DNA from 4 places in the Pseudoalteromonas sp. MelDa3 genome. Region 3 is predicted to be linked to each of the others. Evidence: predicted binding sites of a transcription regulator. Region 3 holds the regulator's gene; each other region holds the start of a gene.
What was found. The regulator sigma-54, encoded in region 3, starts transcription at its own class of promoters, with help from an activator protein. The targets are predictions, from matches to a motif close to GTTGGCACGNNNNTNGNNT.

Region 1 (8,184 bases), on a different contig from region 3:
CAAATTTATTGAACAAATGAACAGCGCTGGCTAATTATTTGTTACTTAAACAAGCCTGCTCAATTGCAGGCTTTTTTATGTTAAAGGGAATGCTAAAAGGGATTTACAATGAAACGCTTTTTAATCGCAACAACGCTCTTATGTATATTAACGGCCTGCGGTGCACCTAATAATATTAATCATATATCCAGCCCCGACTCAGTTGTTGTTATTAATGATAAGAATGGTCGTTATAAAAATTTATACACAGGTGAAAAAACATATCCCACTACCTGTACTGAAAACTGCTACCCAGCCCACCCAGACTTACTATGCAAAACCGGCAGCGAAAACTGCCAGTACCAAGGCCAGCAAACTAAACCACAGCTTAGCACTGGCTATACCGTACGCTGGCTTGGTCACGCTAGTTTTGTAATTAACACCCCAAATGGTCAAAGTGTGCTGTTTGATCCGGTAAAAAATCAGTTTGATTCTCCAGTCGCACTTGGCTTTAAACTCGGCGGTGGTATTTATCGTAAAGCAGGCGCTTGGCCTAGTGAGCAAGAACTGGAAAATATTGATGCTGTAATGTATTCGCATATTCATTACGATCACTTTAATAAGGCCGACATACAAAGCATTGGCAATAAACCTCGCTATTTAACACCACTCGGTATGGCCGACAACTTTCCTACCGGTGGTTTTAATATTAGCGAAATGCCGTGGTATTCAACAACCAACATTGACGACTTAGTTATTAATGCCGTGCCAGCTCATCATTTTAGCGCTCGTGTATTGGTGCCCTTTATTTACGAAGATAACAATAAAGACTTATGGAATGGCTGGCTGCTTGAACAAAACGGCAGTACCTTATTTTTTGCAGGCGATACGGGCTACTCAAAACACTTTAAAGACATACAGCAAAAATATGGCGATATAGATGTGTGCTTAATACCAATCGCATCTTACTACAGTAAAGAAAGTGGTAAATTTTATCGTTACGTTCACACCACACCAGAGGATGCGCTCAACGCAGCACAAGAGCTTAACTGCAAAGTAATGATACCGTGGGGATACGGTAACTCAAGTTGGAAAATGGGTGACCACAGCAGTCATTCAGCCTTACTGCGCTTATTGCATATGTACACTAAAATGGATTCAAAAGTACCGCTGTATATTTTAAACGAAGGCGAAAGTATTTCACTATAACTATTTACTTAGCTGTTTTAAGATTGTTATTACATTAAGACAAATCCACAATAAAATTGAGAAATTAATGAAAAAATTAGCACTCGCCTTAAGCTTTTTATTAAGCACGCCAGCAATGGCTATTGATGTTGAACATACATCAACTCCAATTACTATTGATGGCGTATCAGAAAGTGCGTGGGATAAAGCCGCTTGGCACGATATGCCTTATTTAATGGATGGCACACTGCCATCAAACGATGCCGACTTTAAAGGGCGTTATCGCTTACTGTGGGATCAAAACTATTTATACCTACAAGCCGATATTGTGGATGACGTTTTAATAGATACACACGCCGATCCAACGTATAAATATTGGGATGACGATGCGCTTGAAGTATTTATTGATAGCGATGCATCAGGTGGTAATCATCAATTTAATCACACCGCTTTGGCATACCATATTGGCCTTGATAACCAAGCCGCCGATTACGGACCTGATAAAAAAGCCCATTTGTATACCGACCACCTAGTTAGTAATTGGAAGCGCAATACCACCACGCCTTTTAACATTACCTGGGAAGTAGCGATAAAACTCTACCCGAATGATTATAAAGAAGGTGCTAAAAATACCCCAATTACACTTAGCGAAAAGCAGGTAATCGGATTTATGCTAGCGTATTGCGATAACGATGGCAGTGACGTGCGCGAGCACTTTATGGGCTCACACGAAGTACAACCAGTAAATGGCGACAGAAACCGTGGCTTTATAGATGCAGATGTATTTGGCAAAATCACCCTACTCCCTAAAAAGTAAGTTACTCCCACCAATAAAATAATTAAGTAGGTTGGGTTGAGCGCAGCGAAACCCAACGAAAAAAATCCCCTACCAACAAACATGGGGGTTTTGCATTATCGATTGCTTAAATAAAGATCAAAGTAAAAATATTACCTACTTGACCTGTAACAATATTAATTTTGAGTTTTTTCTAGATCCACTATCCAATGATTATTTTCAAAGTCTTTTTTTTCCGACTCATCAAACTCAAATACTCTTTTAAAAATACTGTTCAAGTCAAATAGGAATTGTCCTTTATCTAAAACTTCTAACCTTGCTTGAATATTTTTTTCCCAGCCGTTGTCGTTTGTATTTAGAAGCACTTTCTCAGCATTAGAGTGAGCAAGAGTATTCCTCAAGTTAATTATTTTACTTATTTTTTCATTAGTCTCTTTATCAAGATCTATATCCAATTTTAACTTTATATAATCTCTCCATTTATCTCTAACCCTCAAATTTTTAAGTCGATTGCTTAACTTCAAATACCTTGCGCCATAATAATTAATATATGCTTCTAATGTGAGCGCAGCATATAAAACGAAAGAATTTGAATAAAATATGAAAGAGTGAATATGCAATCTATCTTCTTTACTTAACTGACCTGACCTCTCCCTAGCTTCTTTATATTTAGGATACGCTGCTTGTATTGAAAAAAAACAGTCTACCGTGAAATTGTAATACAGTTCATATTGCTTCTCTAAAATATATTTTTCACCATCATCGTTTTTAAGTAATATTCCAGTATGCATAGTTAATTCCTTTTTACATTTTCCAATTTATTTAATATTCAAAATAGCACTCATTTAAATTTAAATAAATGAATCTCACCCACAAAAAAGCCGCTGTATTTTTCAATACAGCGGCTTTTAAAATCATAATTCTAAATTAATAGATTATGCTTTAGGTCCACGACCTGCACGTTTACGTTCGTTTTCTGTAAGGTAACGCTTACGAATACGAATGTTTAGTGGAGTTACTTCAACTAGCTCGTCATCATCGATGAACTCAAGCGCTTGCTCAAGTGAGTAGTTAAGGTGTGGAGAAAGCGTTTGCGCTTCATCAGTACCAGATGCACGTACGTTAGTTAACTGCTTGCCTTTAAGGGCGTTAACTGTAAGGTCGTTATCACGGTTATGAATACCGATAACCATACCTTCGTATACTTCAACACCGTGACCGATGAATAAACGGCCGCGTTCTTGTAAGTTGAATAATGCGTTAGTAAGTGCTTTACCAGTTGCATTTGCAATCATTACGCCGTTCTTACGAACACCGATGTCGCCACCTTTGTGAGGACCGTAATGATCGAACGTATGGTACATAAGACCAGAACCCGAAGTAAGCGTCATGAAATCAGTTTGGAAACCAATTAAACCACGGCTAGGGATCATGAAATCTAAACGCATACGGCCTTTGCCATCTGGAGTCATGTTAGTAAGCTCACCTTTACGTAGGCCAACTTGTTCCATAACAGAACCCTGATGCTCGTCTTGACAGTCAATAGTAACTGTTTCAAACGGTTCTTCTAGAACGCCATCTACAGTACGTAAGATAACTTCCGGACGAGAAACTGAAAGCTCGTAACCTTCACGACGCATGTTCTCGATTAAGATACCTAGGTGTAATTCACCACGACCAGAAACACGGAAGCTATCTGGGCTACCAGTATCTTCAACGCGAAGTGCTACGTTGTGTACTAATTCTTTGTCTAAACGTTCACGGATATTACGTGACGTTACAAACTTACCTTCTTTACCACAGAAAGGTGAGTTATTTACAGAGAATGTCATTGTTACAGTTGGCTCATCAACACTTAGTGGTGGTAATGCTTCAACGTTTCCTGGGAAACAAACTGTATCAGAAATCTTAAGCTCACCAATACCTGTTACAGTTACGATGTTACCAGCGTAAGCTCTATCAGTTTCGATACGTTCAAGACCTAGGTAGCTTTGTACTGCGCCAATTTTACCATTACGTGTAGTGCCATCAGCACTGATAATAGTAACTTGTTGGTTAGGAGCAACAGAACCACGTTTAATACGACCAATACCAACTACACCAACATAAGAGTTGTAATCTAGTTGAGAAATTTGCATTTGGAAGTCACCTTCAGGATCTGCATCCGGTGGTGATACTTCGTCAACGATCATCTTGAACATAGGTTCCATGTTGTCTGATGGCTCGTCTAAATCTAGTGTTGCCCAGCCGTTGATAGCTGAAGCGTAGATTACTTTAAAATCTAACTGTTCGTCAGTTGCGCCAAGGTTGTCGAATAAATCAAAGATTTGATCCATAACCCAATCAGGACGTGAACCTGGCTTATCAATTTTATTGATAACTACGATTGGCTTTAAGCCTTGCGCGAATGCCTTTTGCGTAACGAAACGCGTTTGTGGCATTGGACCTTCTTGAGCATCAACAAGTAATAATACTGAGTCAGCCATCGAAAGTACGCGTTCAACTTCACCACCGAAATCGGCGTGTCCCGGAGTATCTACGATATTGATATGGTAGTCGTTCCAAGAGATGGCTGTGTTTTTAGCCAAAATGGTAATACCACGTTCTTTCTCAATGTCGTTTGAGTCCATCACGCGCTCTTCGTTACCGCCGCGTGTTTCTAATGTACCTGATTGCTCAAGTAGTTTGTCAACCAGAGTTGTTTTACCGTGGTCAACGTGCGCGATAATCGCTATATTTCTTAACTTTTCGATGCTCATATATTTACTCAGAGAAATTAAATTCTCAATGATCCTGCAAGATCTACGCACTCATCCACGCTTTCGCGAGATGTCCCAGCATAGGATTTAAAAGGGCGCATATTATCCCTCATTAATGACATGGATGAAAGTTTATCCAATACATATTTTAAAACTTTCTCAATACTTTTACTAAGTATCTGTTTTATATATGACAATTATATGAATTAAATTTCAATATTTTTTTGAAAAACAGCCTTTTTGACTATTTTTCCGATCTTTTTGTTACTCTTTTGCATTTAGGTTATGCTAATTTCAGCTGATTAAATTAACAACAAATTACGCTCTGTAAATTTTGCACCGAAATGGAACATTTACGCACCAACATGGTGCGTTTGTATATTCCATTTTGATGCAATGATATTTTTTTAATTTATAAACAGCCAGTTACAATAATGGCACAAAATCAGCTTAGTAAATATCAAAGCAATTATGCAGCAATAACAAAACCCAATAGTTGGAGGACACATGTCACAATCGGTTTTAGATTTTATTAAAGAAAATGACGTCAAGTTCATTGATTTACGCTTTACTGACACTAAGGGTAAAGAACAACATGTATCGATTCCTCATCACCAAGTTGATGAAGATTTTTTCGAAGACGGTAAAATGTTCGACGGTTCTTCAATTGCAGGCTGGAAAGGCATAAACGAATCAGACATGGTATTAATGCCAGTTCCTGAGTCAATCAAACTAGACCCTTTCACTGAAGAAGCGACATTAATTTTACGTTGTGACGTAGTAGAGCCTTCTACACTACAAGGCTATGAGCGCGACCCGCGTTCTGTTGCTAAGCGTGCTGAAGATTACATGCGTTCTACAGGCATTGCAGACACTGTTTTATTTGGCCCTGAGCCAGAGTTTTTCGTATTTGACGATGTTAAATACAAATCAGATATGTCTGGTTCTATGTACAAAATTGATTCTAAGCAAGCTGCTTGGAACTCAGATAAAGAATATGCAGATGGCAACACTGGTCACCGTCCAGGTGTTAAAGGCGGTTACTTCCCAGTTGCTCCAGTTGATGACTTCCAAGATTGGCGTTCAGCTACGTGTCTAGTTCTAGAAGAAATGGGGCAAGTAGTAGAAGCACATCACCACGAAGTAGCAACAGCAGGTCAAAACGAAATCGCTACTCGCTTTAATACAATGGTATTAAAAGCGGATGAAATTCAAGAAATGAAATATGTTATCCATAACATGGCTCACTTATACGGTAAAACAGCAACGTTTATGCCTAAGCCAGTTGTTGGTGATAACGGTTCTGGTATGCATTGTCACCAGTCTTTAGCTAAAGACGGTGTTAACCTTTTTGCTGGCGATAAGTACGGCGGTCTTTCTGAAGATGCACTTTACTACATTGGCGGTATCATTAAGCATGCTAAAGCAATTAACGCTTTCGCAAATGCGTCTACTAACTCGTACAAACGTTTAGTACCAGGTTTTGAAGCACCCGTTATGCTTGCATACTCTGCACGTAACCGTTCTGCATCAATCCGTATCCCAGTGGTTCCATCTGAAAAAGGTCGTCGTATTGAAGTACGCTTCCCGGATCCAACTGCTAACCCATACCTTGCTTTCTCAGCAATGCTTATGGCTGGCCTTGATGGTATCAAAAACAAGATCCATCCTGGCGATGCTATGGATAAAGATTTATACGACTTACCAGCTGAAGAAGCAGCAGAAATTCCAACTGTTGCAGCATCACTTGACGAAGCACTATCTGCACTTAGCGCAGACCGTGAATTCTTAACTCAAGGTGGCGTATTCACTGATGACTTAATCGATGCTTACATCGAACTTAAGTCTAAAGAAGTTGAAAAGCTTAACATGACAACTCACCCAGTTGAGTTTGAAATGTACTACAGCTGTTAATTAAGCTGTAAAAAATATGTGTGTTCTCAAGCCCGCTTTGCGGGCTTTTTTAATGGTAAAATTAGTCAATCTCCACTAAAGTTAAGTTACCGATAAAAATGCAGGGCTGCAGAGTGAATAACAAGATTTTATTACTATTAATTACTTTAGGATTAAGTAATTATGGTTATGCCGGTGAAACAAAAATATACGCTTGGAAAGATAAAAATGGCGTATTAGTGTTCTCAGACACCCCTCATAAAGGGGCCCAAGAGGTAAAGCTCACCAGCCAAGATCTTAATATGCCTGCCACAAATACTGACATTTTTGACGAGCAACCTCAGCCTCAACAAGCGGCCTTTAGTATTGCTATTTCCTCACCTGATCATAACCAGACTATTCGTGAAAATACCGGCACTGTGTATGTAACTAGCCGAATAAAACCACGCTTTGAAACTGGTTTTACTATACAACTTTTTATTGATGGTAAAGCACACGGCCCAGCCAGTGACAGCTCAACCTTTGCAATTAGAGATGTAGAACGTGGTCAGCACACACTACAATTAAAGCTTTTTAATAGTAAAAACCAAGTTATTGCTACAAGCGAACCCTGCATATTTTTTATGCACCGAAAAGGGCTAAACCTAGGTAACTAAATTGGGGCATTACTAAACGTGCAGCAGTGTATTTAACCATATAACTTGCTTGCAAACATCCACGCACTAAAATGGTGCAGCTATGATTAATAATAAAAACTTTAGCCCTGAGCTACTCGATGCCATTTGGCAAAATCAAACAACCGCTATCATGCTACTTGATAAAAACTTCACCGTTGTATATGCCAACACCAGTACCAGCGAGCTGCTTGGCCTTGGTAATAAGCGCTTGTTAGAACAACCGTTTGATAGCCTTTTTAACTACCATTCAATCGATTTACAGCGTATAGAACAATACTCATTAGTTGAAGGCGTAGATTGCCAGCAGCATAGAGCTGACGTGGTTTTTAGCGATTCTCGCCATGCAAAAGTAGCCGTAAGTACACGACAAATTAAGTTTAATGGCTCGCTTTATATTTTATTTGAGTGGCGCCAAACCGATGACGAAATTAAGCACGACCAAGCGTCTAATCAAATGCATCAATATCAAGCTGCCCGAAACCTAATTAGAGGCTTAGCTCACGAAATTAAAAATCCTTTAGGTGGAATTCGCGGAGCGGCGCAGTTATTGCAGTATGAGGTTGATCAACAAGAAAGAGATCAATGTGCTGAGCTCATCATTGAGCAAGCCGACCGATTACGCGAACTAGTAGATAGGCTTTTGGGGCCCAATCAACTTCCGCAAAAATCGTATGGCAATATACATCAATCACTTGAATCAGTTGCAAGGCTAAGTACGTTAGATAATTGTTCTAACATTAGCTTAGTTAAAGATTACGACCCAAGTATTCCTGATGTATACATTGATCAAGGCAAAATTCAGCAAGTGGTATTAAACATTGTTCGAAATGCCCAACAGGCGCTTGTAGATGGCGGTGAAATAACAATAAAAACCCGCATTAATCATCAGCAT
Region 2 (8,184 bases), on a different contig from region 3:
CACATTTTGTTGCTCTGCAATTGTTACTGTTAAGCCACCATGAGTTATAGCCGCAGGCTGAAGCTTAACGTTTTTGCCAATGACAATTGTACCGGTACGCGAGTTAACTATAATTTTAGCGGCCATATCAGCTGGCTTAAATTCTAAGTTTTCGAGTGTCGATAAGTACGATACACGCTGGGATGCATCGCGTGGTGCAATAACACGGATAGAAACAGAATCAATTGCTTGTGCGCTATTTGGGCCAACTAGGTCATTAATTGTTTTTTCTAGGCGTTTTGCCGTTGTAAAGTCTGGGCGGTTTAGGTTGAAGGTAATGTAATCGCCTTGCATAAATGGGCTTTCTACAGTGCGTTCAACTGTTGCGCCATTTGGTATACGACCAACTGTAGGGGTGTTAATTACAACCTTACTACCATCAAGGCCTTGTGCGCCTAAGCCACCGACAATTAAGCTACCTTGTGCAATAGCGTATACGTTACCATCTACCCCCTTTAAAAAGGTTTGTAGTAAAGTACCGCCACGTAAACTGCCTGCACTACCAATAGAAGAAACCGTAATATCTATTGTTTGTCCGGGCTTTCTAAATGCAGGTAATTCTGCATGCACAGCAACAGCGGCAACATTTTTAATTTTAGGACTTTGAGTTGAGGGTAGCGTAATACCAAAGCTGTTCAACATGCCTCTAAAACTTTGTTGTGTGTATGAGTTTTGCTCGCCAGTGCCTGGTAAACCAACCACTAAGCCATAACCAACTAATTGGTTAGAGCGTACGCCTTCAACCATAGACACATCTTTTATGCGCTCAGCACTGGCAGTAAACTGCCAACCTAATAACACAACTAAACATAAAGCTTTAAGGCTATTCATGTTGTTACCCTCTAAAATGGAAACAGCGAACTGCTAAAGAAACGTGTAAGCCAACCAGGACTTTGCGCTTCTTGCGTTTGCCCTTTACCTGAGTATTGAATACGTGCATTAGCAATGCGGTTTGATTCAACCGTATTATCGGCGCTTACGTCTTGAGGGCGTACTAGCCCTTCTAAACGAATAAACTCTTCACCGGTATTAAGCGTTAGCCATTTTTCGCCGCGAATAACTAAGTTACCATTAGGTAAAACGCGCATTACATTAACCGAAATATCGCCCACTAAGCTGTTTGACTGGTTTGATTTTGAATCGCCCGTAAACGACGAATCGCTACCAATGCCAAACTGAATACTATCGCCACCTATATTTACAGGTAGACCACCTAAGCCAATCACTGGGTCTAAGCTTGCGTCGGTTTCTTTGTCTGTTTCTGTTTTAGCGGCTTTTGTTGCTTGAGTAGACTCTTGCAATTTAACCGTAATTATATCGCCAGTACGTAGCGCTTTTTTATCAGAATATAAGTCGTTTGATGTATGAGTATTAAACAATGAACCTGTGGCTACCAGCGGCTCTAAAATAGGCTCGGGGTACATAGGTGCGTAGTAAGGGTCGTCCTGCACTACTTCACTATTTTGCGTAGACATACAGCCACTTAAAAATAATGTGCCCGCTGTAAATAAAATAATATTACGCATAATTCCCCCTACTCTATTAAAGCTGTTGATTGATATAACTCATCATTTCGTCAACGGCCGAAATTACTTTTGAGTTCATTTCGTAAATACGCTGAGTTTCAATTAGGTTTACGAGCTCTTCAGTTACATTTACGTTTGAAGTTTCGAGTGAGCCTTGAATAATGCTACCTAACCCTTCAACACCAGGATTACCTTGTACCGGCGCACCACTTACAGCGGTTTCGGTATAAAGGTTTTGACCAATTGGCTCAAGGCCCGACGGATTAATAAAATCACTAATAGTAAGCTGACCAATGACCACGTTATCAGCTTGGCCTGCAACACGTACAGATACTTCGCCGTCTTGCGAAACCGTAATTGATTGCGCGTCATCAGGTACATTCATTTCTGGCTGAATAACGTAACCTGCTCCCGATGTTACAATTCGTCCATCGCCATCGGTAGTAAACTGACCATTGCGCGAGTAAGCAATATTGCCATCTGGTTGCAGTACTTCAAAAAAACCTTCACCAGAAATCATCCAATCTAGTGAATTTTCGGTGGTCAACATGTTGCCTTGCGTAAACTCTTTTTGGTTAGCTACAACTTTAGCACCCGCACCTAACATTAAGCCCGATGGCATTTCGGTATCTTGCGATGAACGACCACCTGGTTGATTAATATTTTGATAAAGTAAATCTTCAAATATAGCGCGGCTTTTTTTATAGCCTACGGTACTCGCATTCGCTAAATTATTTGAGATAACCGATATATCGGTTTGTTGAGCGTCTAGCCCAGTTTTACTGATCCACAATGCTGGATTCATAATCGTGTCCTCACTTTAAAGTTAAACTATGCGTAATAACTGATCTTGACGCTCGTCAATTTCTTCAGCTGTTTTCATTAATTTCACTTGTAATTCAAATTGGCGCTGGTGGCTTATCATGTCGACCATTTCGTGAACAGGGTTCACATTAGACATTTCAAGCGAACCACTTAAAACTTTTACATTGGCAGAGGTATCTACTGTTACATTTGCTTTTGGTCTAAATAAACCATCGTTACCTTTTTCGAGCTGTGAGCTATTTGCTTCTACTACTCTAAGCGTGTCTATTTCTTCTAAAAAGTTAGCTGGAGCGCCTTGTGGTCGAACTTGAATAGCGCCATCTTGGCTAAACCCTATTTTTTCGACTGGGACAGGTAAAATAACAGGTCCCCCTTCGCCAATAACTTGACGACCATGACTGGTTACGAGCATGCCTTGAGCAGTAACGTTTAACGTACCCACTTTTGTGTAAGCTTCATTACCGGAGGCATCTTGCACAGCAAGCCATGCGTTATCGCTCATCGCGATATCTAAGTCTCGCCCGGTTTGAACAATGCCACCCGATACCATGTTAGAACCCGGACGCTCTTGCATTGAAAATACTCGTGTAGGCAAACCTTCGCCAAACGCTTGCATAGAACGCGCCTGCGCAAAGTCAGCTTTAAAACCCGTTGTATTTGCATTTGCCAAATTATTGGCTTTTAAAGCAAGCCCTTGTAGGCTTTGCTTAGCGCCAGAGGCCGCAATGTAGACCATTTTGTCCATAGTATCGACTCACATAAAAAATCTCTGAACTTACAAATGCAAAATAGATGCCAGATTAAATTTGACGCAACATTGAGAGGTATTTAGAAGGGCTTGCAAAGAGGACTTATAAAAAAGGCTGCAAAAATGCAGCCTAATATATTTAATAGGGTTTAGCTTATCGAATCTGCAAAATACTTTGCTGAATAGTTGAGTTAACTTCAAGCGCACGTGAGTTTGCTTGGTAATTACGCTGTGCAGTAATTAAGTCTACAAGCTCGTTTGTAAGGTTAGTATTTGATTGCTCAAGTGCTGATGAGTTTATCGATCCTAAAGTACCTGATCCTGGCTCACCTGCAATGGGATCACCAGATGTTAAACTTTTTTTCCAAGCAGTATCACCTACTTGCTGTAAGCCTTGTGAGTTAGAAAAGCGTACCATAGCAACTTGACCTAAAAAAGTTGAGTCACCATTACTGTAAGACGCAACTACCTTACCATCAGTACCAATGTCAATCCCGGCTAAACGGCCAACGGTAGCGCCATCTTGCTCAAGTGCTTTTACTTCAAAGTTACCTGCAAACTGGGTAGGTACTTTATTACTTGTTCCCGCTTCATCACGCCAACTGACTGACACTTTATCAGGAAAACTTGCACCATTAGTTAAAAGAGAAGTCAAACCTGTAGTCGCATCAGAAGCTAGGTCTATATCAGGGAACGTTATAGCTGGTAATTCAACATCAGGCAAACCTGCTGATGTAAATTCAAAAGTATCTATAGGGGTATGTGAACCTGCGACTGTTTCAACTCCATCTGTCCCAAAATTTTTCCCGTCTAAAGTTGCGTAAACGTCCCATTCGTTTGGTGTATTTTCTGGGTCTTGCTTTACAAAGAACAGCTGTAAAACATGTGGCTCACCTAATGAGTCATACACTGTAGTTGATGTAGAACTATTATAAGAAGCACTTGTATTTGAATCGAAAGTATCAACTGTGGGTTGAGTTTCTCGTGAATCTAAGTTAAATGATGAATACACTTTACTTGTTGCGCGAGGAGAACCAGACGAATCCGGTATTTGTAATGGTGATGAAGTACTCAAACTTACTGATGTAGTGGCACCTGTAGCTTCATCAACAGGGAAACCTTGTAAAAAATTACCTTTAGCATCTACTACAAAATTATCTTCATTTAATTTGAATGCACCTGCACGAGTATATGAAAAATCTTGAGAACCTAAGTCTTCACTCATCGCGAAATAACCTTCACCAGTGATCGCTAAATCAAGTGAGTTATTTGTAAATTGCAGTGAGCCTTGATGAAACTGCTGTGCAACCATAGCGGTTTGAACACCATCACCATTTTTAGTTTTACCAGAGCTAAATACTGACGATGCATACACATCAGCAAACTCAGCGCGCGACTCTTTAAAACCTGTTGTATTCACGTTTGCAATATTATTTGCAGTTACGTCTAAATCTTTTTGTGCGGCAGCTAGGCCGGTTAATGCAATATTGAAGCTCATAGTTCACCTCTAACCTGTTAATCTGTGGCCTGCTGGCAGGCAAGAAATATTAAATTTGTTACGCAATCTCTGCAATGTCGGTTAACCTAACCGCACCTTCTTTGGTGTTAACAATGATGCCGCTTGATCCGTTAATGTTTACACTTTCAATATTTTTGAAAGTTGCAATAGGCAAGCTAGAAAACTGACCATTGGTACTACCTTGTGCCGATAACGTGTATTCGCCTTCAGGTAAACGCTCACCGCTTTCATTATTACCATCCCAAACAAAGCGAACAGCGCCGGCAGCCTGGGAACCCATATCAATTGTTCTCACTAACTGTCCAGAAGCATCAGTTACACTAAGCGTTAAGCTTTCAACTGCACTTTCGGCAACGATAGACCCTTTAGCATCACCTGATTCATTTAAATCGACAGTATTTGACTCAAGTAAAGCCTGCTTACCTACAAGCGTTGAAGCTTGCAGGGCTGAGTTCGATGTCATCGAAGTAGCCAACGTATCAAAATTTGAATTCAAATCACTAATACCTTGAGCCATTGTGAAGCTCGTCATTTGTGCAATCATTTGATCGTTATCCGCAGGGTTGCTGGGATCTTGAAACGATAATTGCTGAGTTAACAAAGAGAAAAAATCTTCTTGTGTTAACGCATCACTCTCATTGTCGCTGGTCGCTACTTGCGATTCTTGCCAGCGCAGAGAATCTAAATAGGATGAAGATGTACTAATATCGTTACTCATAACCTACCCTCAGTTACCGCTGCCCTAGCAACAGTGTTTTACTTAGCATTTGCTTTGCTGCATCAGCAACTTGCACGTTTGTTTGGTAAGAACGAGAGGCAGAAATCATATTTGCCATCTCCTCTACAACATTAACGTTGGGTTTATAGATATAGCCATTTTCATCCGCACTTGGATGGTTTGGGTTATATTCAATTTGTAATGGCGCATCGCTTTCAACAATGCCCAAAACTTTAACACCAACTGCGGAGCCCTGCTGGTTACTTGCTGATGCTGAAGCTTTTGTTAGCTCAGCCGCAAATACAGGTTGGCGCGCTCGGTACGTTTTGTCTTGAGATGAACTAATGGTATTCGCATTAGAAATATTACTAGCTGTGGTATTTAAGCGAACATTTTGTGCGCTCATACCCGAACCTGCAATATCGAAAACATTATATAAACTCATAATTTTTATCCTTGACTACCGAGAGCTTTATTCAGACCTTTGAATCTGCCGCTTAAAAATTGCAAGCTGGCCTGATACTCCATAGCATTCTGTGTATACAAGTTTCGTTCCACTTGTATATCAACCGAGTTACCATCGCCTGTATCTGATTGATTTGGCAGACGAAATGATTCAGAGCTGCCCATACTATGAGTACCTCCACCAATGTGTTTATCATTAGTTCTTACCATAGTATTGCCGCTTTGCTGGGTTGACCTTGCCGCTTTTAAAGCTGAGGCAAAGTCTATATCTTTTGCTTTATAGCCAGGCGTATCAGCGTTAGCTATATTAGTTGCAATTAATTCTGCTCGCTGTGAACGTATCAACATGGCTTGCGGATGCACACCTAATGCTTTATCAAAACTGATAGCCATAACCTTCTCCAAAAAATTGACTTACCCATGAATAAAGCAAAAAATAAGCCATTAATATTAGGAAGTGTTATATTTTTATAAGGTTATGTATCTAAATAGAAAAACGACGCTGGGGGCGTCGTTTTAGGGAAAGGAATTAACTTAGTTATTTCTTTTGGTAAATGATACCGGGGTTGCATCTAACCATATCGAACTCAGTACTTAAGCCAGTCAAGGACTCTGACGCTCCTAAAAATAAGTACCCTTTTGGGTTTAATGCTTGTGCAAACTGATTAATAATTTTAGCTTTTATTTCAGGCGCAAAGTAAATAAGTACATTACGGCAAAAAATAATATCAAATTTGCCCATTAACGCGTAAGAATCAAGCAAATTCAGGTGCCTAAAACTAACTTGTTTTTTTATTGTATCGTTTACTTGTGCCATACCATTGCCGCTGTCTTTAAAAAACTTTTTACGACGCTCTGCAGATAACCCTCTGGCAAGTGCAAGCGCGTCATATTCTGCATTTTTACACATATCAAGCATGGTATTAGATATGTCGGTACCAATAATTTGTGCACCCATACGAAGCACACCAGGTTGCTTAGTATTAAATTCAGCTACTGACATAGCTATTGAATAGGGTTCTTGTCCTGATGAGCTGGCAGCAGACCAAATTTTTAAAGGCCTCCTTAAGTCTTTAAACTCAGGAAAAAGCTTATTTTGGAGCAACTCAAATGGGTATTGATCTCTAAACCACAACGTTTCGTTTGTGGTCATTGCATCAACTACAGCGGCTCTTAATTGCCGCTCGTGAGGCCCAAGTGTTTTACTAACCAACTCCGATAAAGATCCCACATTAAATCGAGTCATTAACGGAGCAAGTCGGCTTTTAACTAAATACTGTTTATTTTCACCTAAAACAATGCCGCATTGCTGCTCTAAAAACGAACGAAACTGGTCGTATTCACTTTGCTGCAAATCTTTATTATTCAAGTTAGTAGCACCTATTTTTGTTAATCACAATGAACCCACTTTTTAACCGCTGTTGCTAATTCGTCTGGGTTAAATTTAGCAATAAAGTCATCTGCCCCGACTTTTTCAATCATCGCTTGGTTAAAAACACCACTCAGAGAGGTATGCAAAATAACATGCAAAGGTGCAAGTTTGGGATCTGCTTTTATTTCAGCTGTTAAGGTATAGCCGTCCATTTCTGGCATTTCAACGTCTGAGATAAGTAACGCTACTCGCTCAGTAATATCGTTTTTACAATCAAGCTCTGCTATTTCTTTTAATCTTATAAGTGCTTCTTTACCATTTTTGGCAAGCTCTGTTTGCACGCCTAACGGCTCTAGGGCACGTTTAACTTGATTACGCGCAACAGCAGAGTCGTCTGCTATAAATACGATACGTTCGCCTAAATCTTTTTGAATATCGCCACTTTGTGCAACTTCAGCACTTACTTCTGTGTTCACTGGGCAAATTTCGTTGAGAATTTTTTCTACATCGAGAATTTCGACTAATTCATTTTCGATTTCGGTCACTGCTGTTAAGTATGAATAACGTCCGGCACCTGATGGCGGTGGCATTATTTTTTCCCAATTCATATTTACAATACGTTCAACTCCGCCCACTAAAAACCCTTGCACAGAGCGATTGTATTCAGCAATGATTATGAAGCTGTCTTTAATGTTGTCGATTGGGCGCCCACCTACAGCCATTGATAAATCAATAACCGAAATGGTTTGACCACGAATATGTGCAACACCACGAATATACGGATTAGATTTTGGCATGCTTGTTAGTGGAGGGCATTGCAGCACTTCTCTCACTTTAAATACATTAATACCAAAACGCTGACGCCCTCTGAGCTTAAATAAAAGTAATTCTAGGCGGTTCTGCCCAACCAACTGTGTGCGTTGGTTTACTGAGTCTAAAATGCCTGCCATTCAAATCTCCTAAAGAAAACAA
Region 3 (8,184 bases):
CGTATTCATCGGTGGGTTAATTATTGTATCTATGCGTGCAAAAAACCAAGATGATCCATTTGTGTCAGAAGCCTGCGACGATGTACCAAACGATGTACCTACGAAAAAAGCGGTATTTTGGTTAGTTGTCGGCATGATACTCCTACCTGTTAGCTCTCATTTTTTAATAGGTTCGGCTGTCGATATTGCTAAATACTTCGGCTTAAGCGACTTAGTCATTGGCTTAACAATTATTGCCATCGGTACTAGTTTGCCTGAACTTGCCGCTTCGGTTGCAGGTGTACTTAAAAATGAAGATGATTTAGCACTAGGTAATATTGTTGGCTCAAACATATTTAATATTCTAGCGGTATTACCACTTGCCGGTATTATTAACCCTTCTGCCATTGACCCATCATTAGTAAGCCGAGACGTATTAATTATGATTGGCGCAACACTTGCTCTTATTATTATGTCATTGAACTTTAGAGGCACCCAACGTATCAATAGAGTAGAAGGCGGCTTATTGCTAATAGCATTTTTGGGTTACCAAGGGTATATTTTTAGTCAAGTAGGGTAAATGATGGCAACGCTAAATTTTATTGAACAAGGCCTTCGCGTTTTAGATGTTGAACGCCAAGCACTTAGTGATATTGCACAATATGTAGATGAAAACTTTCATAACGCGTGCCAATTAATGTACGACTGCGAAGGCCGTATTATTGTCATTGGTATGGGTAAATCAGGTCATATTGGCAATAAAATAGCGGCAACCCTTGCAAGCACTGGCAGTCCAGCATTTTTTGTTCACCCTGGTGAAGCAAGTCATGGTGATTTAGGGATGATCACTAAAAATGACGTGGTTATGCTTATTTCTAATTCAGGGGAGACCAGCGAAGTTTTAAATATCATTCCGGTTTTAAAACGACTTGGTGCCAAAATGATATCGATGACTGGCAATACGCAATCAACCATGGCGACCCTTGCTAATGTACATGTGTGTATTAAAGTAGAAAAAGAAGCCTGTTCATTGGGTCTAGCTCCTACATCAAGTACCACTGCAACGCTTGCGATGGGCGATGCCATGGCAGTTGCATTATTAGAAGCTCGCGGGTTTACAGCTGATGACTTCGCGCTATCTCACCCAGGTGGTAGTTTAGGCAAGCGCTTATTACTTACTTTAAAAGATGTTATGCACAGCGGCGCAAATACACCTATTATTAGCGTTTCACAAACAGTTAAAGATGCCCTTATTGAAATGTCTGCTAAAGGTTTAGGCATGACAGCCATTGTTGATGAAAATCAGCAGCTCGTGGGATTATTTACCGATGGCGATTTGCGTCGTATTTTAGAGCAAAGAATTGATATTCATACAACACAAATAGATGTTGTTATGACTAAGTCATGTACTACGGCTACACAAGATATTTTAGCCGCTGAAGCGCTTAATATTATGGAACACAAACGTATAAATGGCTTAATCGTCGTCAATGAGAAAAACCAACCTATTGGCGCATTAAACATGCAAGACCTATTAAAAGCAGGAGTGTTATAAATGCAATTTGAAGAACTCTATCAACCGCTGAGCGATGATGCAAAAGCACGCGCTAAAAAAGTAAAGCTACTTATATGCGATATTGATGGTGTATTTTCTGATGGCCGTATTTATCTTGGTAATCAAGGTGAAGAGCTAAAAGCATTTAATACAAAAGATGGTTTTGGCATTAAAGCGCTTATAAACAGTGGCTTTGAAGTGGCTGTAATTACTGGTCGTCATTCACAAATAGTGCAACAACGTATGAGCAGCTTAACCGTACAGCATATTTATCAAGGCCAAGAAAATAAGCTCATTGCCTATCAAGAATTAAAAGACAAACTCAACCTTAGCGATGAACAAATTGCTTATATCGGTGATGATGGTCCTGACATGCCCGTTATGGAATTAGTCGGCTTTGCTGTTGCAGTAAATGATGCCCATCCACTTATTAAACGTTTATCACACTATGTAACGCAAATGCCTGGCGGCTTTGGTGCAGTAAGAGAGCTCACCGACTTACTTATGCTTGAAAATGGTAAAGCATTGACTACACAAGGCACTAGTTCATGAATGCAGCGCGCATAATATTAAGCGTTTTATTCATTAGCTGTATGGTTTGGCTTTGGTACCCTTATTTTACACAAACAAATATTGTACCTCAGACTGAGCCTGAAGTTATTGCCAAGCCTGATTACATAGCCATTGAACTCAAACAAACAGCCTATGACGAACAAGGTAAAATTAGCCACAAAGTTACTGCGGCTAAAATGGAGCTATATCAACAATTAGGTTTTACGTTTTTTGAAAAACCTATTTTTACTTTATATAACGAAAAGCAAACGTGGCAAATAAATGCAGACGAAGCAACATTATACGAAGACAAACAATTAATTTTAGAAGGCAATGTGGTTGCCAAAAACTTAACCGATAACGCCATGATAGACAAAATCAATGCTGATAATATTCAGGTAGATATAAAGCTATTAACAATGCGTTCGGAGCAACCCGTTATCATCACTGGACCCAATTTAAAAATCACTGGTAAAGGCCTAGAAGCCGACTTAAAAACCGAAGTGATAAAACTAATTAACCATACGCGAACCATATATTATGACCAATAAAATATTAAAATCACTTATTATTCCTACACTTATACTAGCGTTTAATAGTAGTGCTGCAGAGCAAAATACGCAACCGGCTGCAAATCAAATTTCAATAAGCGCCGATAAGCAAGAAGGTCAATTAAAAGCTAATGTCGGGATTTTTGAGAAAAACGTTGAAATTATTCACGGTAATCGCCGTATCACAGCCGACCGCTTAGAAGTACATAAACGCGATGAACTTGGTGATAATAAACAATTATTAATTGCTACAGGTAGCCCTGCGTACTTTGAAGAAAAGCAATCAGATGGCACGACTATGAGCGCCAGTGCTGACGAAGTACGTTATGATGTATCTAAGCGTTTTTTAACGCTTGTTGGTAATGCACAAGTATCGCAAGCGGGACAAAAAATAAATGCTAAAAGCATTACCTACGATATAGAGCAGCAGCTAATCAGTGCCGAAAAAGATGAAAACTCAACTGACCGCGTTCACACAATTTTAGTGCCAATCGAGACTAAAAAAAGTAAAAAAAGCGACAAAGGTCAACCATGAGTACATTAAAAGCTGAACTATTAGCAAAGAGCTATAAAGGCCGTGAAGTTGTAAAAAACGTCGGCCTTGAAGTCAAAGCTGGCAGTATTGTTGGCTTACTTGGCCCTAACGGTGCAGGTAAAACCACCACGTTTTATATGATAGTAGGACTTGTACCTAGCGACAAAGGTAAAATATCGATAGACGATAACGATATTACTCTTTTACCTATGCATAGTCGTGCTAGATTAGGCATTGGCTACTTACCGCAAGAGTCTTCAATATTCAGAAAGCTGACTGTTTATCAAAACTTAATGGCCATTTTAGAAACGCGCAAAGAGTTAAATAAACAAGCTAGAGAAGACACTCTCGATAAATTATTAGATGAATTTAGCATACAACACATTCGTGATAGCCAAGGTATGGCATTGTCAGGAGGCGAACGTCGTCGTGTTGAAATAGCACGTGCGCTGGCAGCAGATCCTAAATTTATATTACTGGATGAACCATTTGCAGGTGTTGACCCGATTTCGGTATTAGACATAAAGAAAATAATAGAACATCTTAAAAATCGTGGGATTGGTGTATTAATTACCGATCATAACGTAAGAGAAACCCTTGATGTTTGTGAAAAAGCCTACATTGTTTCTCATGGGGAGCTGATTGCATCAGGTACTCCAGAACACGTATTAAATGATAAAACAGTACGCGATGTTTACTTAGGCGAGCAATTTAGGCTGTAACATTTACGCCATGTCTTTAAGCATCTGCTAGTATTAATTATAACAACATAAAAGGATTGTTAGAGATACATGAGGCAATCACTACAGCTGCGCATGGGCCAGCAACTTACAATGACTCCACAGCTGCAACAAGCTATTCGTTTGTTGCAACTCAGTACATTGGATCTCCAGCAAGAAATACAAGAAGCTCTCGACAGCAACCCGCTATTAGAGGTTGAAGAAGCAGACTATTCAGAAGACGCTGCAGGTAAAAACGAGCAAAAAGCAGATACAGATGACATAACTGTTAGCGCATCTGCCGATGATGCTCCAAGTGAATACGAACAAGATAGTGGTGAAGCACTTGCAAAAGACACGCTAAGTGACGACATGGCTATGGATGTTAGTTGGGATGAGTACATGAGTGCCGCCCCAGCAGCATCATCGGGTCCGATGCCTGAAGACGAATCAATATACCAAGGCGCCTCTACTGAAACGCTCCATGAGTATTTAATGTGGCAGTTACAACTAACGCCATTTAGCCCTACAGACGAAGCTATTGCTATTGCGATTGTAGAAGCCGTCGATGATTCAGGTATTTTAACACTAAGCTGCGAAGAGATTTTAGAAAGCTTTAATCAAGAAAACGAAGATGATAACGAAGTCGAACTTGATGAAATTGAAGCTGTATTAAAACGCATCCAACTGTTTGATCCTGTTGGTATTGCTGCACGTAGTTTACAAGAGTGTTTGTGTATTCAGCTTAACCAGTTTGATAAAGAAACACCTTACATTAATGAAACAAAAATGATTTTAACCGAGCATATTGATTTATTAGCTGCTCGTGACTATCGTACATTAATGAAGAAAACTAAGCTCAAAGAAGAAGAGCTTAAGGAAGTAATGACATTAATACATACTCTTAGCCCTAAACCTGCAGATACTATTGTAAGAGAAGAATCTGAGTATGTTATTCCTGATGTGTCAGTTAAAAAAATTAAAGGCCGCTGGGTTGTTGAGTTAAACCCAGACAGCATGCCTAAAATTCGTGTTAATAGCCAATACGCGGCAATGTCTCGCACTGTAAAATCCAGTGGTGACAGCCAGTTTATTCGCTCGCATTTACAAGAAGCTAAATGGTTTATTAAAAGCTTAGAAAGTAGAAACGACACGCTATTAAAAGTAACAAATTGTATTGTTAAGCAACAACAAGGCTTTTTTGAACACGGTCCTGAAGCCATGAAACCAATGGTTTTAAATGATGTTGCTGAAATGGTAGAAATGCACGAATCAACAATTTCGCGCGTAACAACCCAAAAGTATATGCACACACCCCGTGGTATATTTGAGCTTAAATATTTTTTCTCAAGCCATGTAAGCACCGAAAACGGTGGTGAATGTTCATCTACAGCAATCCGTGCGCTTATCCGAAAATTAATCGCAGCAGAAAACTCAGCAAAACCATTGAGTGATAGCAAAATAGCGGATATATTGGCTGAGCAAGGAATTAAAGTAGCGAGACGTACAATCGCAAAATACCGCGAATCTCTGGCTATTCCACCGTCAAATCAACGTAAAAGTTTGATTTAAGACGCAAAAAAAAGAGGGTAATGCTTATGCAACTAAACTTAACTGGTCGTCACGTAGAATTAACCGATTCACTAAGAGACTATATTAATACCAAATTTGCGAAGCTAGAAAGACACTCTGATCATATTAATAATGTTCATGTCATTCTCGATGTAGAAAAATTAAATCAAAAAGCAGAAGCCACCATACACGTAAGCGGTGCTGAGTTATTTGCCTCTACAGAACATCAAGATATGTATGCCGCCATTGACTCGTTGATCGACAAGCTCGATCGACAAGTAATTAAACACAAAGAGAAGCTTGCTCGACACTAATATGATGAAATTAAGCTCACTTATATGCCAGGACTGCAGCAAAGCTGCGGTCCTTTTTAATAGCAAAAAAAGAATTTTAGAGTTCATTAGCGAACTTGCTCACGACAAACTTCCGTATTTACCGCAACAAGATATTCTTAATGCTTTAATGAGCAGAGAAAAATTGGGTAGTACAGGTATAGGGCGTGGCATTGCCATTCCTCATGGAAGAATGAGCGGTGCAGAAGAGCCTTTGGCTTTAGTACTCGTTAGCGAAACTCCAATAAATTTTGATGCAATCGATAATCGCCCTGTTGATATTTTCGTCGCACTCATCGTACCAGATGGCGATAACCAGCAGCACTTAAAGACTCTAGCAACTATTGCTGATAAACTAAACAACAAAGATTTTTGTAAACAGTTACGCAGTGCAAAATCAGATGCTGAGCTTTACCAAGTTATTGTCAATCAATCATAGTTTTATAAAGGGTGTTAAATGGAGTTAATTATCATAAGCGGCCGTTCTGGTTCTGGAAAGTCGGTTGCTTTACGCGTTGTAGAAGATTTAGGTTATTATTGCGTAGATAATATTCCAGTTAACTTGCTTCCTTCATTAGTTCGCAGTGTGTCTGATAGCTACGATAAAATTGCTGTTAGCATTGATGTGCGGAACATCCCTAAACAACAAGATGAATTTAACGATATTCTTGAATACTTGCCTGGCTTTGCAAAACCTACGTTATTTTATTTAGATAGCGACGATCAAACATTGATCAAACGTTTTTCTGAAACTCGTAGATTACACCCACTATCAATTGACTCGTTGCCTCTTGATTTAGCCATCAAAAAAGAAAAAGAATTACTTGATGTATTAATCACCCGCGCCGACTTTATGATAGATACGACTGATTTAAGCGTTCATCAACTTGCTGAATCTATTCGTGAAAAGATTTTAGGTAAAAAAGATAAGCAACTGATTGTCACGTTTGAATCGTTTGGTTTTAAACACGGCATACCAAAAGAAGCTGATTATGTATTTGATGCACGCTTTTTACCAAATCCACATTGGGAACCTGAATTAAAACCTTTAAATGGGTTAGATCAACCCGTTAAAGATTATTTGGCCAATCACAGCATAGTGCAAAAATTCACATGGCAAATTCAAACATTTGTACAAACGTGGTTACCGCACTTAGAGCGAAATAACCGCAGTTATTTAACCATTGCCATTGGGTGTACTGGCGGACAACATCGCTCTGTATATTTAGCGCAAACTATTGGTGAAAGTTTTGCAATGACACATCCCAATGTAAAAATTCGCCATCGCGAACAAGAAAAATAATATAGCTGAATAATCACCTGTTCAGCTTAGGTAGAGTAAGTTATGCATTGTGAAGACACTTTTTTAATAAAAAACAAATTAGGCTTACACGCCAGAGCAGCTACTGTGCTTGCGCAATTAGCAGTACAATTTGATGCTACAATCACATTATTCCAAGATGACAAAGAAGCCGCAGGCGATAGCGTACTTGCACTAATGTTACTTGAAAGTAGCCAAGGAAAAGAAGTTAAAGTTGTATGCAAAGGCCCCGATTCTGAGCAAGCTTTGCATGCTGTTGGAGAATTAATAGCACAACGTTTTAATGAACAAGAATAAACAGTTATAAAAATAATGCTCGCATTACTAATGCCCCAACTAAAACAGATATATAAAATAAATACGGTTAGTAACGCCAGTTAACTCACCTCTCCCCATAAAGTAATATAAAAATTTATAAAGGACGCCAATGCCTGAAGCTTTTGAACAAGATTACCCACTACAGCAACTAAAACAGGTGACTAAGTCACTCAATAGTGGTCAATTTGTTCAAGTTAGGCGCATGCTCGCAAAAACAGCTCCTTGTGATACCGCATTATTATTAGAATCATCACCGCATAAAATTCGCCGACTCCTTTGGCAGTTGGTTGATCCTGATGTGCAAGGCGATGTTCTTGAAGAACTCTCAGAAGATGTTCGTTTAGGCATTATTGCCCAAATGGAACCTAAGCACATTGCAGCCGCAACAGAAGATATGGGCCACGATGACTTAGGTGAAGTATTACGTAGTCTGCCAGACACCGTCTATAAAGACGTTGTTAGCGCGATGGACATTCAAGACCGTGAACGTGCAACACAAGCACTTTCGTATCAAGAGCGTTCTGCTGGCGCGCTAATGAACACCGATACGGTGACCATTCGCCCTGATGTTACGCTTGATGTTGTACTTAGGTATATTAGGCTACGTGGCGAGTTACCAGAAGGTACCGATGACTTGTACGTTGTTGATAAGCATAACTGCTTTATAGGCGCTTTATCGCTGAGTACATTATTAACTAACCCGCCAGAAAAGATTGTTCGCGATTTAATGGATGAAGATTGTGAATCCAT
Region 4 (8,184 bases), on a different contig from region 3:
TAAATAAAACGCTATTTCACAAAGAGAAAAACGAAGGTAAATGAGAAACCATAGTCAACTTACGCTTTACTTCTCTATAGCGCAGCGTCTCTTAACCTCTTTGTGAACAAATTACTTTTATAGCTATAAATCACTTACCCACTAAAAGCTTTAATAATTTCTTCTTTTCTAAAACAATCATTACTGTGATCGTTAACCATACCGCAGGCCTGCATATGAGCGTAAACCGTTGTAGGGCCTAAAAACTTAAAACCCCGTTTTTTTAAATCTTTAGCGAATGCAGTTGATGCTTCTGTAATTGTTGGGTAGTCTTCAACGTTATTTAAATTACTTATAATCGGTTTATTACCCACAAACTGCCATTGGTAGTTACTAAAACTTCCAAATTCTTCTTGTATTTCTATAAAGCGCTTTGCGTTGTTGACAGTTGCCGCAATTTTTAAGCGATTTCGCACAATACCCTCATCAAGCATTAATCTCTCAACGTCATCTTGTGTGAATTGTGCCACTTTTTTTACATCAAAATTAGCAAATGCTTTTTTGTAACCGCTGCGTTTTTTTAAAATTGTGTACCAGCTTAAGCCTGCTTGCGCTGATTCTAGAGTGATAAATTCAAACAGCTTTGTATCATCATAAAGGGGGACGCCCCATTCTTCATCATGGTAAATAACGTAGTCGGGTTTAGTGGTGTCGAGCCACGGGCAACGGCACTTTATTTGCTCACTCATTATTATTCCTTTTTGCGTGCGTCATTTTTATGTCGCTCAAATTATTGATGTAACTTAATGATAAGTATGTAAATAAATTTTGGTATAAATCGTGCATTTAGACATGTATCTACATCAATTCGAGATTTGATTATGGCCCTTGCTAGCGTGCTAAAACCACAGTTTTTTTCTGCAAATCAGTATAACCCATGTTTACTTCAAGAGGAGTACATTGGTGAATTAAGCGATCTGCGCAAGCAAGCAAGTTGGCTTTCACATTTGGTTGATACCATGCCAGCAGGCGTGGTTGTACTTGATGGCAAAGGCTTGATTGCAAAAGCGAATCAAATAGCGATTGATATGCTTGGCGAGCCACTTGAAGGCGAACGCTGGTTTAATGTTATTCAGCGCTCTTTTAGGCCACATCAAGACGATGGTCACGAAGTGTCTTTAAAAGATGGGCGCTTAATAAAACTTGATATTACCGCTTTAGCCCCAGAGCCTGGGCAACTTATTTTAATGACGGATTTAACCGAAACTCGCCGTTTACAAAAACGTGTTGCACATATGCAGCGATTAAGCGCGCTGGGTAAAATGGTTGCATCATTAGCGCATCAAGTACGTACGCCGCTCTCAGCCGCTATGCTGTACGCTGCTAATTTAGGATCAAAGCGCTTACCCGAAGCATCTCGCGATAACTTTCAAACAAAGTTAATGTCGCGTTTAAAAGATTTAGAAACTCAAGTAAACGACATGCTGTTATTTGCCAAAAGTGGCGATCAGCAAGTTGTTGAGCAAGTTTCAATGCAGCAGCTTTTAACAGAAGTTAAAGCAGGTGCTGATGCGATGGTCGCACTTAATGAAAGTGAGCTGGATGTAAGCTTACCAGAGCCAGATATACAAATAGTCGGTAATAAAACGGCATTGGCCAGTGCTATCCAAAATCTTGTGCACAATAGTATTCAAGTTATTGGCGGCGGTGCAAAAGTAAAAATTAGCGCACAAAGAGATTTAAAAGATTTAGATATGGTTCGTATTAGCGTGAGCGACAATGGCCCAGGTGTTGATTTAAGCCAAAGCGATAAAATTTTTGAACCATTTTTTACTACCAAAAGTCAGGGCACAGGTTTAGGGCTTGCTGTAGTGAGTTCGGTGGCTAGTGCGCACCAAGGCCGTGTTGATGTGACCAATAATACGCAGGGTGGTGCCTGCTTTAGCTTGTTACTGCCTATTAAGGCAAAATCTAAACTAGAGGGTTCATTATGAGTAACACTATTTTAGTTGTTGAAGATGACGCCGGTCTTCGTGAAGCCTTAATAGATACCCTTGAAATGTCGGGTATTGAATGTGTTGCAGCTAACAGTGCTGAGCAAGCAATGTTACTGCTTAAAAAAGATCAATTTTCGCTTGTTGTAAGCGACGTGCAAATGGGCGCAATGAGTGGACTTGATTTACTACGCAGTATTAAATTAAACCACCCTGATTTACCTGTATTGATGATGACGGCGTACGCCACAATTGACGATGCGGTAGAAGCCATGCGCCTAGGTGCAATTGACTACATGGCTAAACCATTTGCACCTGAAGTGCTGTTAAATATGGTGAGCCGTTATTTGCCTGAAAAAGCAAAAGAAACCGACGGACCTATTGTTGCCGACCCAACTAGTATTCAATTATTGGAGCTTGCAAGTAAAGTAGCACGCTCTGATGCAAGTGTAATGGTACTTGGCCCAAGTGGTTCAGGTAAGGAGGTACTTGCTCGTTATATTCATGATAAGTCGAGCCGATGTAATGAGCCATTTGTGGCGATTAACTGCGCGGCTATTCCTGAAAATATGCTCGAAGCCACGTTATTTGGTTACGAAAAAGGGGCTTTTACGGGCGCGATTCAAGCATGTCCGGGTAAGTTTGAGCAAGCACAAGGCGGTACTATTTTACTTGATGAAATTACTGAGATGGACTTAGGGCTACAAGCTAAACTTTTACGCGTACTGCAAGAGCGTGAAGTAGAGCGTTTAGGGGGTCGTAAAACAATCCAGCTCGATGTACGTATTTTGGCAACCAGTAATCGTGATTTAAAAGAAGCTGTGTCTGAAAATCAGTTTAGAGAAGATTTATATTACAGGCTTAATGTTTTTCCACTTATGTGGCGACCATTGAGCCAACGCCCTGGCGATATTATTGTATTGGCTAAGCATTTAATTGAGCGCCATATAAGTAAAAGCAAAGAGCCCATGGCATATTTAGATAAAGCTGCCGAGCAAAAGTTATTGGCTCACGCGTGGCCTGGTAATGTGCGCGAGCTTGATAACGTTATACAACGTGCGCTTATACTGCGAAGTGGCGATACAATAAACGAGCATGCTATTTTTATCGAAAACTTAGTATCTAATAACTTTGTTATGGAGCCATCATTGGCACCAGCGCAAACAGTATCGCCAACAGAATTAGCTCACGCAGATAAAGGCGTTGATAAAAGCACGCTAAGCTCTGCATATTATGATGAAAAATTGCATGCCGAGGATGAGCCCAAACAAGGTTTACTTGCGGCAGATACCGGTAGCTATAAAGATGAGCTTAAAGACAAAGAGCATCGCATTATTTTAGAAACCCTTGCACGTTGCCAAGGCAAGCGTAAAGACGTTGCCGAAACGTTGGGCATAAGCCCACGCACTTTACGTTATAAACTAGCGCAAATGCGCGATTTAGGTATTTCACTTCCTGCATAACCTCCTATAAACCCTGAGTTTGCGCTGCGAACTTAGGGTTGTCAAAACTCTGACTAACACAAACTAAAGTTAACCTATTGTATTTTAATGATTAATTATTTGGCATGCTTTGTGCTTTATTACTTATAAGAGTTCACTGCGTGTCAGAGATAAATTATGAAAATTCAAAACAGTGCTGTATTTCAAGAAATGCAATCAATGGCTTTAGAAGCCGGCCGTAATAATCAAATAAATAAATTGCCGACTCAAGTTCAACCTACTTCTACTTCCCAGTTTGGCGACATGCTAAGTGATGCACTAAATTCAGTGCATGGATTACAACAAGATGCCGCTCAAAAAGTAACAGCAGTTGAGATGGGTGATCGAAGTGTATCGCTTGCTGAGGCGATGATTGCTTCTCAAAAATCGTCAGTTGCTTTTGAGGCTACAGTACAGGTTCGTAATAAACTTGTTGAAGCTTATAAAGAAATCATGAACATGCCTGTTTAATTAGGTAGTGGAGAATTATTGTGGCGCAATCTAACCAATCTACAGACCTAGCACTTGCTGGTGGCGGTATTGACCAAAGTGGTGGTGATGATCAACAAGAACAAAAGTCAGGCTACTTAAGTGCTTTAAATGGTGTTGATGTATTGCGCCAAGTAACATTGGTTATAGCATTAGCTATTTGTTTAGCTATCGCAATTTTCATTATTATTTGGGCTCGTCAGCCAGATATGCGCCCGTTAGGTAAAATGCAAACTGAAGAGCTTATTCAAACGCTCGACTTTTTAGATGCGCAACAAATTGAATATCAACTAGATGGCAACGTTGTATCGGTTGATGAAAGCGAATACCAAAACATTAAATTGTTAATGACCCGCGAAGGGTTAGAGCAAGGGCCAGCGTCGGGCTCTGATATAATTATGCAAGATATGGGCTTTGGTGTAAGCCAACGCTTAGAGCGCGAACGCCTAAAACATGGTCGTGAACAGCAATTAGCACGCACCATTGAAGAGCTTAATAACATTACTCGCGCCAAAGTATTGTTAGCTATTCCTAAAGAAAACGTATTTGCCCGCAGAGAAAAAAAACCATCAGCTACCGTTGTATTAACACTCAAACGTGGACGCTCACTTGACCGTGAAGAAGTAGACTCTGTTGTTGATATGATTGCTTCAGCAGTACAGGGTTTAGAGCCTATGCGAGTTACTGTAACCGATCAAAATGGTCGATTACTAAATTCAGGTTCGCAAAGCTCATTAGCAGCACGCTCTCGTAAAGAATACGACTTAGAACGTAAGCGCGAACAAGAGTACCTTGAAAAAATAGACAGTATTTTAATACCGGTTGTTGGGCTTGCAAACTATACAGCCCAAGTCGATTTGAGCATGGACTTTAGCTCTATTGAAGAAACTCAAAAGCGTTATAACCCAGACCTACCAGCGGTTAGAAGCGAGACCACATTTGAAGAAAATAACATTGGCGGCCTAGCTGTTGGTATTCCAGGTGCACTTACAAATCAGCCACCGCTAAACTCGAACATTCCTGAGGTTGCGGGGCAAGGTGGTGCAGGCACAGCTACGTCACCAACACGCAGCCACAAAGAAGCCACACGTAATTATGAACTCGATACAACCATTTCGCATAAGCGCCAGCAAAGTGGTGTAATACGTAGAATAAGCGTATCAGTTGCTGTTGACTACATTGCTAAAGTGGGAGAAAACGGTGAAACAACCATGACTCCACGCTCGGTAGAGGCATTGTCAAATATTCGTCGCTTACTACAAGGTGGTGTAGGTTTTGATATGCAACGTGGTGATGCACTTGAAGTCGTAACAGTGCCGTTTGTACGTGAAGAAACAAATTTAGCAATAGAAGTGCCACTGTGGGAACAAGACTGGTTTATGAAAATGGCCCGCCTTGTATTAGGCGCCTTAGTTATCATTGTATTGATAATGGCAGTAGTAAAACCAATGCTTAAACGCTTAATTTACCCAGACGATACACTAGAAGAATACGACGAAGATGCATTAAGTTCGGGCGTAGATATTGGCGACAACACGCTTGATATGCTAAATAAAGACTTTGATTCTGCTTCGGTTGGTTTCTCAAGTGATGGTACACTGCAGTTACCGGATTTACATGGTGACGAAGATTTACTTAAAGCAATTCGTGCCCTTGTAGCTAACGAACCAGAACTATCATCACAAGTAGTCAAAGCGTGGTTAACAGAAGATGACTGATCAAGAACAAAAACAACTCCCGCCAGCCTTTGATGTTGATAAGCTAGATGGGGTAGATAAAGCCGCTATATTACTTTTGAGTTTATCAGAAGAAGATGCCGCGCAAATCCTTAAACACTTAGAACCTAAACAGGTGCAAAAAGTGGGTATGGCGATGGCTGGGTTACAGGATTTATCACAAGCCAAGATTAGCGCTGTACACAACTTGTTTATAGAACAAATTCAAAGCTTTAGTACCATTGGTTTTCAGTCAGAAGACTTTATTAGAAAAGCGCTTACTGCAGCCCTTGGTGAAGACAAAGCCGCTAGCCTTATTGACCAAATTGTTATGGGCTCAGGCGCTAAAGGCTTGGATTCATTAAAATGGATGGACTCTAAACAGGTCGCTAGTATTATTCGCAATGAGCATCCACAAATTCAAACTATTGTATTATCGTACTTAGAGCCAGAACAGTCAGCTGAAATTATTTCTCAGTTTCCTGAAAAAGTACGCTTAGATTTAACCATGCGGATTGCAAACCTTGAAGAAGTTCAGCCTGCAGCACTGCAAGAGCTAAACGAAATAATGGAAAAACAATTTGCCGGCCAAGCAGGTGCGCAAGCTGCTAAAATGGGTGGTTTGAAGGCTGCAGCAGATATTTTAAATTACCTTGATACTAACGTTGAAGGGCAGTTAATGGACTCTATTCGTGAGCATGATGAAGAGATGTCGCAGCAAATTCAAGACTTAATGTTTGTGTTTGAAAACTTAATGGATGTTGAAGACCGTGGTATTCAAGCAATCCTACGAGAAGTACAACAAGACGTACTAATGAAAGCAATTAAGGGTGCTGATGATGCACTTAAAGATAAAATACTAGGTAATATGTCTAAGCGTGCAGCCGAAATGCTTGCTGATGATTTAGAAGCAATGGCACCGGTACGTATAAGCGAAGTAGAAGCGGCGCAAAAAGAGATTTTATCAACAGCGCGTCGTTTGTCTGACTCGGGTGAAATTCAGCTGGGCGGCGGCGGTGGCGAGGAGTTCCTGTAAACCATGAGCAAACTCAAAGGACGCACACTTCGGGCTGATGAAGCAGATGAATTATTAAAAAACTGGGCTATTCCGGATGTAGCACCAGATGAGAGCAGCTTTGGGAATCGCTCTACAGCTTATGGCACACCGCTTAGTGAGTTGTACAAAAAAGAATTAGCCGAAGAAATGCCTATTGATGAGCCACAAGAACCAGAACTCCCTGCGCTTACCATGGTTGAGCTTGAACGTATTAGACAAGACGCGTACGAAGAAGGCCTTAAACAAGGTCATGAGCAAGGCTACATAGACGGCTTTGAAAAAGGCGTTGGCGAAGGTAAAGAAGCAGGTTACAAAGAAGGCTTAGATCAAGGTAAAACACAAGGCCTTGAAGATGTAAAACCATTAATTGAAGAGCAGTTAACAAGTTTAAAAGCCATTTTAGAGGGGCTAACTGCACCGCTAGATAAAGTGGACGAACAAGCCGAGAAGCAATTAGTACAACTAGCTAGCATGTTGGCGGAAGCTGTTATTTATCAAGAAGTAAAAACATCGCCTGATGTGATTTTACATACGTTAAAGCAAAGTATTGATTCACTTAATGCGGAGCAAGAAAAAGTACGAATCCATTTAAACCCCGAAGACTTAGAACTCATAAAAGAGAGCTACGGCGAACAAACCATTATTGATAATAACTGGCAATTAATGGCAGAGCCCACTCTTGAGCGCGGTGGCTGTGAAGTTAAAACAGCGCAATCTTCACTCGACATGACCCTTAAAACACGTGTCAAAGAAACGTTGGATAGTTTTTTGCATAATAGTGGTATCTAACTATTTTATTGGCGTGTTATGTCAACTCAACGTGCACCTTTAAGCGAACGCTTATCTCAATATCAACAACATATTAAAACCCCGGCGCCTGCTGTGGCAGGTATTTTAACGCGTGTTGTTGGCCTTACCCTTGAGGCTAGAGGCTTACGTGCACCCGTTGGTAGCCAATGTAAAATAGAAACTATGAACGGCTTTGTAGACGCTGAAATAGTCGGTTTTAACGATCAAACTTTGTACTTAATGCCTAACGACCACATCTCTGGTGTATTACCTGGTGCGCGTGTTATTCCTCAAGTAAATAATTTAGGTTTACCTGTAGGGATGAGTTTATTAGGCCGCGTGGTGGATGGTTTAGGGCGACCGCTAGATGGCCTTGGTAAAATTAATGCTGAGCATCATTTAAAGTTTGCGCAAAATACTATAAACCCGCTTTCAAGAAGACCAATCACTAAGCCTATGGATGTAGGTGTGCGTGCTATTAACTCGGTTATCACAGTAGGGCAAGGCCAGCGTATGGGCTTGTTTGCAGGCTCTGGTGTGGGTAAATCAGTACTTCTCGGTATGATGACCCGAGGTAGCGAAGCCGATGTAATTGTTGTTGGCTTAGTGGGGGAGCGTGGCCGCGAAGTAAAAGAATTTATTGAAGAAATACTCGGTGTAGAAGGGCGCAAACGTTCAGT

Region 1: the regulator sigma-54 is predicted to act here: its motif matches at 5,156-5,174, upstream of glnA (glutamate--ammonia ligase).
Region 2: the regulator sigma-54 is predicted to act here: its motif matches at 3,172-3,190, upstream of CXF89_RS00735 (flagellar basal body rod protein FlgF).
Region 4: the regulator sigma-54 is predicted to act here: its motif matches at 3,535-3,553, upstream of fliE (flagellar hook-basal body complex protein FliE).

What each region holds. Positions count from the first base shown of each region.
Region 1 is NZ_PJBR01000009.1:104,006-112,189, forward strand. It holds gene CXF89_RS03680 (DUF2959 domain-containing protein) at 1-34, shown strand, start outside; gene CXF89_RS03685 (MBL fold metallo-hydrolase) at 109-1,188, shown strand; gene CXF89_RS03690 (CBM9 family sugar-binding protein) at 1,256-1,984, shown strand; gene CXF89_RS03695 (hypothetical protein) at 2,140-2,754, opposite strand; gene typA (translational GTPase TypA) at 2,899-4,722, opposite strand; gene glnA (glutamate--ammonia ligase) at 5,230-6,636, shown strand; gene CXF89_RS03710 (DUF4124 domain-containing protein) at 6,750-7,271, shown strand; gene glnL (nitrogen regulation protein NR(II)) at 7,354-8,184, shown strand, end outside.
Region 2 is NZ_PJBR01000002.1:64,376-72,559, reverse strand. It holds gene CXF89_RS00750 (flagellar basal body P-ring protein FlgI) at 1-870, opposite strand, end outside; gene flgH (flagellar basal body L-ring protein FlgH) at 882-1,565, opposite strand; gene flgG (flagellar basal-body rod protein FlgG) at 1,582-2,370, opposite strand; gene CXF89_RS00735 (flagellar basal body rod protein FlgF) at 2,392-3,135, opposite strand; gene flgE (flagellar hook protein FlgE) at 3,293-4,636, opposite strand; gene CXF89_RS00725 (flagellar hook assembly protein FlgD) at 4,695-5,375, opposite strand; gene flgC (flagellar basal body rod protein FlgC) at 5,389-5,820, opposite strand; gene flgB (flagellar basal body rod protein FlgB) at 5,826-6,233, opposite strand; gene CXF89_RS00710 (CheR family methyltransferase) at 6,379-7,209, opposite strand; gene CXF89_RS00705 (chemotaxis protein CheV) at 7,230-8,162, opposite strand.
Region 3 is NZ_PJBR01000007.1:112,766-120,949, reverse strand. It holds gene CXF89_RS02455 (calcium/sodium antiporter) at 1-559, shown strand, start outside; gene CXF89_RS02450 (KpsF/GutQ family sugar-phosphate isomerase) at 563-1,534, shown strand; gene kdsC (3-deoxy-manno-octulosonate-8-phosphatase KdsC) at 1,535-2,086, shown strand; gene lptC (LPS export ABC transporter periplasmic protein LptC) at 2,083-2,637, shown strand; gene lptA (lipopolysaccharide transport periplasmic protein LptA) at 2,627-3,172, shown strand; gene lptB (LPS export ABC transporter ATP-binding protein) at 3,169-3,894, shown strand; gene CXF89_RS02425 (RNA polymerase factor sigma-54) at 3,964-5,463, shown strand; gene hpf (ribosome hibernation promoting factor) at 5,490-5,777, shown strand; gene ptsN (PTS IIA-like nitrogen regulatory protein PtsN) at 5,782-6,234, shown strand; gene rapZ (RNase adapter RapZ) at 6,253-7,098, shown strand; gene CXF89_RS02405 (HPr family phosphocarrier protein) at 7,141-7,413, shown strand; gene mgtE (magnesium transporter) at 7,544-8,184, shown strand, end outside.
Region 4 is NZ_PJBR01000013.1:39,238-47,421, reverse strand. It holds gene CXF89_RS05005 (DNA-3-methyladenine glycosylase I) at 135-728, opposite strand; gene CXF89_RS05000 (sensor histidine kinase) at 861-1,973, shown strand; gene CXF89_RS04995 (sigma-54-dependent transcriptional regulator) at 1,970-3,436, shown strand; gene fliE (flagellar hook-basal body complex protein FliE) at 3,593-3,925, shown strand; gene fliF (flagellar basal-body MS-ring/collar protein FliF) at 3,946-5,661, shown strand; gene fliG (flagellar motor switch protein FliG) at 5,654-6,694, shown strand; gene fliH (flagellar assembly protein FliH) at 6,698-7,504, shown strand; gene fliI (flagellar protein export ATPase FliI) at 7,523-8,184, shown strand, end outside.